Regions from separate parts of the Agromyces sp. NPDC056389 genome, predicted to be linked through region 1. Evidence: riboswitches for the same ligand, from Rfam matches in the RefSeq annotation. Region 1 holds a riboswitch; the other holds the start of a gene.
What was found. A riboswitch is a leader RNA that binds a small molecule or an ion and turns the genes downstream of it on or off. The one in region 1 is predicted to bind thiamine pyrophosphate.
Positions count from the first base shown of each region.

Region 2: another riboswitch for thiamine pyrophosphate. It lies ahead of thiM (hydroxyethylthiazole kinase); the one in region 1 lies ahead of ACFCVM_RS02875 (ECF transporter S component).

Region 1 is NZ_JBHJPN010000001.1:588,269-592,675, forward strand. It holds gene ACFCVM_RS02865 (energy-coupling factor transporter transmembrane component T family protein) at 1-80, opposite strand, end outside; gene ACFCVM_RS02870 (ABC transporter ATP-binding protein) at 77-1,567, opposite strand; gene ACFCVM_RS02875 (ECF transporter S component) at 1,569-2,204, opposite strand; TPP riboswitch at 2,244-2,353, opposite strand; gene ACFCVM_RS02880 (hypothetical protein) at 2,420-2,752, opposite strand; gene ACFCVM_RS02885 (DNA polymerase IV) at 2,815-4,080, opposite strand; gene ACFCVM_RS02890 (hypothetical protein) at 4,141-4,407, opposite strand, start outside.
Region 2 is NZ_JBHJPN010000001.1:1,738,291-1,742,697, forward strand. It holds gene ACFCVM_RS08055 (fibronectin type III domain-containing protein) at 1-22, shown strand, start outside; gene ACFCVM_RS08060 (hypothetical protein) at 271-1,647, shown strand; TPP riboswitch at 1,718-1,830, shown strand; gene thiM (hydroxyethylthiazole kinase) at 1,821-2,702, shown strand; gene thiE (thiamine phosphate synthase) at 2,699-3,361, shown strand; gene ACFCVM_RS08075 (bifunctional hydroxymethylpyrimidine kinase/phosphomethylpyrimidine kinase) at 3,358-4,407, shown strand, end outside.

The DNA of each region.
Region 1 (4,407 bases):
GTCGTGAGCAGCATCGCGGCGGCGAGCCGGCTCACGGGGTTCACGCGGTCGACGAGATGCAGTCGCGGGGTCGGGCTCATGCTGCCGCCCCCAGGCGCAATGCGTCGCTGCCGAGGTCGAGGTGCTGGTCGCCGAGCGCGTCGAGGTAGGCCGCATCGTGGCTGACCGACAACAGCGTCGTGCCGTCGTCGACGAGGCCGCGAAGCAGGGTCACGAGTTCGATCCACGTGAGTCGGTCCTGTCCGAACGTCGGCTCGTCGAGGATGACGACACCCGGCTGCGCGACGAGCGCGCACCCGACCGTGAGGCGACGCTGCTCACCGCCGGACAGGGTGAACGGGTTGGCCGCAGCGAGCCGGTCGAGTCCGAGGCGTTCGAGCACCTCGCGAGTGCGCCGAGCCGTCGTCGCGGCGTCGAGTCCGAGCGCACGCGGCGCGACCTCGAGTTCGCGCTGCACGGTCGACGCGACGAACTGGTGCTCGGGCTCCTGGAAGACGGTGCCGATGCGCGTGAGCAGCTCGCGCGACCGCCACCGGATCGGATCCGTCTTGAGTCCGGCGGCGAGCTCGTGCGAGGCGCGCACACGACCGCCGAGCGGCGCGAGCAGCCCGCCCATGGTGAGGGCCAGCGTCGACTTGCCCGCACCGTTCGGCCCGGTGAGCACCGTCGAGGCGGCGTGCGGCACTGCGAGCGCGAGACCGCTGCGCACGACGGCGTCGCTTCGACGACCGATCGCGAGATCGATGCCCTCCAGATCGACGACGGATGCCGCGGGCGCGGGCCGCGCGGCCGACACCGCCGGCGGCACCCCCGGCACCCAGACGCCTGCGGCGAGCAACGCGTCGCGCTGCGTCGCGAGCACATGCTGCGGCTCGCCGTCGGCGATCAGGCGTCCGTCGCGGCCGAGCACGACCACGCGGGTGACGAGGTCGATCCAGACGTCGACGCGATGCTCCACGACCACGAACGTCGCGCCGGTGCGATCGAGCGTGCGAGCGACCGCGTGCCGTACCTCGCCGACCCCGACGGGATCGAGGTTCGCCGTCGGCTCGTCGAGCAGCAGGAGCCCTGGTCCCATCGCGAGGGCGCCCGCGAGCGCGAGCCGCTGCTTCTGGCCACCGGAGAGCGCGTTGGTGGGGTGATCGAGCGGCAGGTCGAGACCGACCTCGTCGAGCGCCCGCCGCACGCGCGGCCAGATCTCGTCACGCGGAACGCCGAGGTTCTCGCACCCGAACGCCACATCGTCGCCGACCTTCGCGAGGATCACCTGCGAGTCGGGATCCTGCAGCACGAGACTCGCCCGCCCGCGCACGGAACCGGGCCATGCACCGTCGATGAGCAGCGATCCGGTCTCGTCGCCCTCTTCGGCCCCGCCGTGGACCCCGGCGAGTGCGTGCAGGAGGGTCGACTTGCCCGACCCCGACGGGCCGAGCAGCAACACCCGCTCCCCCGGCGAGATGACGAGGTCGATGCCGTCGAGTGCGGCTCGCTTGCGCCCGGCGTGCCGCCACCCCCACCCGCGCGCCTCCACGCGCGCGGGCCGGGTGACACCGGAATCACGCCCCACGTCAGACCCGCTGTGCCACGTCTTGACCGGCGGCGAATCGGCTGAGTGCTCCCGTCGCTGCGAGACCGCGCACGATGAGCCAGCCGAGCAGCCCGGCGAGCACAGCACCCGAGATGACGACGGTCGTGAAATAGAGTCCGAGGAACTCGGCCGATTTCGCGAGGTTGCCCGAGGTGAAGAGCTCGAGCGTCCACGCCGCGGCGCCGGCAGCGGCACCCGCGAGCATCGCGGGCACCAGGCCGAAGCGGCGGTAGGCGAAGATCGCGAACACCAGCTCGGCGCCGAGGCCCTGCATCACGCCGGAGTAGATGGTCTCGATGCCCCACTGGTTGCCGACGAGGGCCGAGACGATCGCGGCGAGCAGTTCGACGAAGAGCGCTGCACCCGGCTTGCGGATGATGAGCCCGCCGAGCACGCCGCCGATGAGCCAGATGCCGACGGCGATGCCGCCGAGCCCCGGCGTGAGCGCGTCGGCGGCGCTGAACCACGCGTAGCCGACGTTGTTCCAGAAGAGGAAGAGGAGCCCGGTCGCGACGCCGATGACGCTGGCGACGACGATGTCGACGACTCGCCAGCGCAGGTCGCGCGACTTGCGGGGCGTGGAGGGGCTGCTGGTTTCTGATGCTGCAGTGTGCACTGTCGTGCCCTTTCGATTCGTGGAAAGAGGCACGGGAAATTGAGATGTGATTGGCCTCCCTGCGCTGGCATGACCCAGATCAGGTTCGACGGTCGAAGGTTGAGAACCTTCCTCTCAGCCCGGCTCACCGGACTCCCGTGTTCGAGCACGAGTATACGCCGATGGCGCGGGCAGCGTGGTCGACGGCAACAGCCTGCGCCGCGCCGACGTCGAGGTCAGCGCTTGAGCGCGCGGATCACCATTTTGAGCGCCTTGCCCGTGACCCAGACGAGCGGAGTGGCGACCAGCAGCAGCCCGATGAGGTTCGGTTCGAAGCGCACGTCGCCCGAGCGGCCGACGTATGCGCCGAGCGGAATGGAGAGGCCGCCGCCTCCGCCGCCCCCTGCCTGATCGCCCGCATCGTCGGAGCCGCTGCCGGCGCCGAAACCGTAGTACCCGAGCGCCACCGGCACGAGCGTGGTGCCGTCGATGTCGACGGGGTCGCCGTACGAGGTCTTCACGCCGACGCCGGCGACGGTCTCAGCGAGGTCCAGAACGAGTTCAGCCATGAGTCAACGCTACCGGCGCGCCTGCTCTCGAACCAGCCCTTGCGAGATTCGCCGGTACCGGTTCAGCGAACGTCGCCGCCGTCAGGATCTGTGCGACGCGACGATTCGACCCGATCTGCCGCACGCTTCACGAGCGAGGCCGGCCGCACCGCTCCACGGCCGAACCGCGCCGTCACCTCGTCGATCGTGCGTTCGGCCTCGCGCCACTCCTCGTCGGGGTCCCACAGCATCGCGCCGCTGCCCGAGGGCCGGAGCTGCTCGGCGCGCACGCCGATGAGACGGATGCGGGCTCCGTCGCCCGCGAGCTCGCCGAGCGCAGCGGATGCCTCGTCGTAGATGCGCCTCGCGACGTCGGTCGGCTCCCCCAGCGTGCGCGACCGGGTGACGGTGCGGAAGTCGCCGTAGCGCAGCTTCAGCACGACCGTGCGCCCGACGACGCCGGCCCGACGGAGCCGCACCGCGACGTCGTCGGAGAGACGCAGCAGCTCGCGTCGCAACTGTTCGAGGTCGGTGAGGTCGTACCCGAACGTGACCTCGTGCCCGATGCTCTTCTCCTCACGCCCGGTGACGACGTCGCGGGCGTCGACCCCCATCGACAGGTGGCCGAGTTTCGCAGCAAGCGCTGGCCCCAGCGCCCGTGCGAGCGCGTCTGCGGGCATGGCGGCGACGTCGCCCACGGTACGGAGCCCGATGCGGGTGAGCGACTCCTCGGTGACCTTGCCGACCCCCCAGAGTGCCGAGACGGGCAACGGGTGCAGGAACTCGAGCGTGCGGTCGGCCGGGACGACGAGCATGCCATCGGGTTTCGCGCGGCTCGAGGCGACCTTCGCGACGAACTTCGTCGCCGCGACGCCGACCGAGCAGGTGAGGCCGGTCTCGTCGTGCACGCGTCGACGCAGGCCCCACGCGATCTGGGCGGGGCTGCCATGAAGCCGCCGTGCGCCGGACACGTCGAGGAACGCCTCGTCGATCGAGAGCTTCTCGACGAGCGGCGTGACCTCTTCGAAGATCGTCATGACCCGCCGCGAGTACTCGGAGTAGCTCGCGTAGTCGCCGCTCAGCACGATCGCGTTCGGGCAGCGCTGGAGGGCCAGAGACATCGGCATGGCGGAGTTGACGCCGTACTTGCGGGCCTCGTAGCTCGCCGCCGACACGACACCGCGTCCGGCGGTGCCGCCGACCAGCACGGGCTTGCCGCGCAGCTCGGGCCGCTTCAGCAGTTCGACGGAGACGAAGAACGCGTCCATGTCGACGTGCAGGATGGGTGTCGCCGAGTCGTCGACCGGACCGGTGGTCACTTGGCGCGACGAGCCGTCCTGCTTGCTCATGATGCGACCCTATCCGCTGCCGCCGTCATCGCAGGCTCCGCCGTCGAAGGCCGGGCGTGCTCAGAAGCCGAAGTCGCCGCCCCCACCGAAATCGCCACCGCCGAAGTCGCCGAAGCCACCGAAATCGCCGCCCGAGTCGGCACCCGACGCGTCGTAGCCGTCGGACGCCGCAGCGTCGCCGCCATCGGCACCGGCATCACCGGCACCGCCATCGGCGCCGGCCTCGAACGCCGACGGGTCGGGCAGGAACGCCTGCGCGATCGCCGAGCCGACGACCACACCCGCGACGGAGCCGAGCAGCGAGCCCGCGAACATGCCGCCGAACGA
Region 2 (4,407 bases), 1.2 Mb from region 1:
CCGGACGCGACGCGTGAGCTGACGACAGCGCGAACCGAACGGGGGTGGATGCCACGCGGCATCCGCCCCCGTTCTCGTTGCGTCCGCCCGGCGCGGGCCGTACCGCCGACCGGAACGTCCCCCAGTCCGGGGGTGATTCGGGGAAATCCGTCCGTTTTCGAGCATCGCGTATCTAGACTCCCTTCAACCCCAACGAGTCCGCGCTGCGCAACCCGAAATTCCGCCGTGGGCTCTCCGTGCCGAATCGATTCGGCGTACCCGAAGGACCCCATGAAACGCACGCTCTCCGCGCTCATGATCGCCGTGCTCGGCGCCGGCATCGCCGTCGTCGGCACCGCCGCGCCGGCATCGGCATCGACGCCCTCGGTCACTGCGAGCTGCATCTCGCTCGACGTGAACCTCGCCGACTACTCGACCGACCCCGGCACCCCCGAGGTGACCGAAGAGGTCGTCGTGACGCCCGCCGTCGCCGAGGTGAGTCACACCGACTACCAGTACGAGCAGTGGAAGCTCGGCAAGTGGCTGATCCCGTATGCGACGGGCGAGTTCCGCTGGGCCCACAAGGATGTCGGCGAGTACGACATCTACGACTGGGGCTTCTACAAGTTCACGGGCGCGACCCAGAAGCACATCGACATCGAGGCGAAGCCCGCCATCACCGAGACCGTCGTCGTCACCCCCGCGGTGCCGGCGAACCTCACCCCGAACACGGTCACCGTCGAGATCGACGGCGACGTCGTCCTCGACGGAGCCGCCTTCGGCGAGTCCTTCGACCAGTCGTTCGCACTCGACAAGTTCACCGAGCAGCCGTACACGGTGACCGTCACCTCGTTCGACGGCGAAGGCGCCGGCACCTGGCAGGGCACCTCCTCGGCGTGCGCACTCGGGGCTGCGAACGCCGCCGCCGTCATCGCGGCCTCGAGCTGCGGCGCCGTCGACATCACCGTCACCAACCCCGCCCTCGCCGACGACGCGATCAACGCGACCACGTCGGCAGTGGTCTACGTCGACGGTGAGGCGCAGCACTTCCTCGCGATCGCCGAGAACGGCACCGAGCAGCGCACGATCTCGTTCACCGAGGACTCCGGCGATCACAAGGTCGTCGTCCGCACCGGACCCGCGCACGGCGACGTCGTGCTCGCGTCGGCGACCGTGCCGACCGACTGCGAGGAGAACGCCGGCCCCGTCGAGCCGATCGTCGGCGAGCTCTCGGTCACGGGCAGCCTCGTCCCAGGCGGCGCCATCACCGTCACCGGCACCGGCTTCGCGCCGAACACGCAGTACGACGTCGAGCTCCACTCGACGCCCCAGGCGCTCGGCACTGCGACGACCGACGGCAACGGCGACTTCATCCTCCTCGCCACGATCGGCACCGCCACCCCGGCCGGCGACCACGACGTGGTCGTGTTCCTCGACGGCGACGAGATCACGAGCACCGGCATCGTGGTCGCTGCGACGAACACGCCCGGTGCGACGGGCTCGAGCACGGCTCCGGCAGCGGCAGCCTCGACCGCCGGCGCGAAGCCGGCCGCCGGCCTCGCCGAGACCGGCGTCGACGCGAACGGCATCATGCTGCTCGCCCTGGCGATGCTCCTCGCGGGCGGCGCCGCCTTCGGCATCACGCGCGCCGCACGCTCGCGCGCCTGACGCACCCGAACGACCGAGGCCCCGTGGCGCACGCCACGGGGCCTCTCGTCGTTCCGGCCGCTAGGCTCGACGCAGTGACACGGGGTGCCGTGCGCCGCTTCACCCGAAGCGGGCATGGCTGAGAACACACCCGTCGAACCTGATCTAGTTCGAACTAGCGAAGGGATGTCGCGTTGAGCGATCGTCTGTCCATCGACCCTGCCCACTCGAGCGCACAACTGCTCGACCGTCTCCGCGACCGCGTGCCACTCGTGCAGTGCATCACGAACACCGTGGTCTCGGGCTTCACCGCGAACTCGCTGCTCGCGATCGGCGCCGCACCCGCCATGGTCGACATCGTCGGCGAGTCGGCTGCCTTCGCGCGAATCGCGAGCGGCCTCCTCGTGAATCTCGGCACGCCGTCGCCCGAACAGCGTGCTGCTGCTCGCGAGGCCGTCGGCGCCGCCCACGAAGCGGGCACGCCGTGGGTCCTCGACCCGGTCGCCATCGGTGCCCTGCCCATCCGCACGGCACTCGCGCATGAGCTCGTCGAGCTGCGACCCTCCGTCATCCGCGGCAACGCGAGCGAGATCCTCGCCCTCGCGGGCGTCGGAGCGGGCGGGCGCGGCGTCGACGCCGCCGACTCGACCGAGGCAGCAGCCGAAGCCGCGGCGCTGCTCGCCGCCCGGTTCGGCTCGGTCGTCGCCGTCTCGGGTCCGGTCGACCTCATCACCGACGGACGCAGCACGGTGCGCATCTCGAACGGCGACGCCCTGCTCACTCGCGTCACGGGCGGCGGATGCGCCCTCGGGGCGGTGATGGCCGCATTCGTCGCGATCGCCGACGACGCCTTCACCGGCGCGGTCGCCGCGGCGCTCGTCTACACGGTGGCCGCGGAGCTCGCCGCGGCCGGCGCCGAGGGTCCCGGCACGTTCGCGCCCAGGTTCCTCGACGCGCTCGCGGCGGTCGGCCCGGCAGAGGTGCGGGAGCGCGCACGTGTCTCCGACACAGTCGGGGACGTTGCAGTGGCATCCGCCACCGCGGCGTTCGGCGTCGCGACCGGGGCCGACGCGTGAACGCGCGCACGGCCCTCGACCTCTCGCTCTACCTCGTCACCGACTCGGCCCTCTGCGGCGAGCGCGGTGTCGTCTCCGTCGTGGCCGAGGCCGTCGCGGGCGGCGTGCGGGTGGTGCAGGTACGCGACAAGGGCGCCGCGGCATCCGCGCTGCTCGCCCAGCTCGAGGCCTTCGCCGAGGTGATCGGCGGGAGGGCGGCCCTGCTCGTGAACGACCGTCTCGACCTCGCGATCGCGGCGCGGGCGAGCGGCGTGCCCGTCGACGGCGTGCACCTCGGCCAGGACGACGCTGCGGCTGCCATCGCGCGCGACCGGCTCGGACCCGACGCCGTGATCGGACTCACCGCGAACACGCCCGCCCACCTCGAGGCGCTGCGCCGGATGCCCCGTGGCACAGTCGACTACCTCGGTGTCGGCGTGATCAGGCCGACGGCGACGAAGCCCGATCACCCGCCCGCCCTCGGCATCGACGGCTTCGCGCGCTTCGCTGCGGAGGCGGAACTGCCGTGCGTCGCGATCGGCGGCATCGTGCCGGCCGATGTCGCACCGCTCCGCGAGGCCGGGGCCGCCGGCGTCGCACTCGTCTCGGCGATCTGCTCGGCCGACGACCCGCGGGCAGCCGCCCGCGATCTCGCCGCCCGGTGGGAGGCTGCGCGATGACGGCACGAGTGCTGAGCATCGCCGGCAGCGACCCCTCCGGAGGTGCCGGCATCCAGGCCGACCTGAAGTCGATCGCCGCCGTGGGCGGCTACGGCATGGCCGCGATCACCGCACTGACCGCCCAGAACACGCGCGGGGTGCGTGACGTTCACGTGCCACCGGCGAGCTTCCTCGCGGCACAGCTGGAGGCGATCTCCGACGACATCACGATCGACGCCGTGAAGCTCGGCATGCTCGCGAACGCCGAGGTCATCCGCACCGTCGCCGACTGGCTCGCACGCACCCGTCCGCCGATCGTCGTGCTCGACCCCGTCATGGTCGCCACGAGCGGCGACCGCCTGCTCGACGCAGACGCCGAATCGGCGATGCGCGAGCTGTTGCCGCTCGCCGACCTCGTCACCCCGAACCTCGCCGAACTCGCGGTGCTCGCGGGCTCCGGCGAGGGGCCGCCGGTCGTCGCGTCGACGTGGGCCGAGGCGATCGCGCAGGCCGAGAGCGTCTCGGCGCGCTACGGAGTGCGAGTGCTCGCGAAGGGCGGCCACCTCGCCGGCGACACCGCGCCCGACGCGCTCGTCGACGCCGCCACCGCGACGATCGTCGACTTCGGCGGCGAACGCATCGCCACGACGGCGACGCACGGCACCGGTTGCTCGCTCTCGTCGGCGATCGCGACCCTCGCCGCCGAGCACGGAGACTGGCCGGCCGCGATCGCGGAGGCCCGCCGCTGGCTGCGGGAATCGCTGCGTCACGGCGAGGCCCTCGGGGTCGGCGACGGGCACGGCCCCGTCAACCACTTCGCCGGCCTCTGGTCGCGCGGCGGCACTCGCACTGCGCCGACGCCGGCAGAGGTCGAGGCCGAGTGGTGGGCCGACATCGCCGACGTGCGGCGGGAGATCGACGAACTGCCGTTCATCCGCAGCCTCGCCGACGGTTCCCTCTCGCGCGAACCGTTCCTCGCCTACCTCGCGCAGGACGCGCTCTACCTGCGCGACTACGCTCGCGTGCTCTCGGAGGCCGCGAGACTCGCACCGGATGCCCCGGCGCAG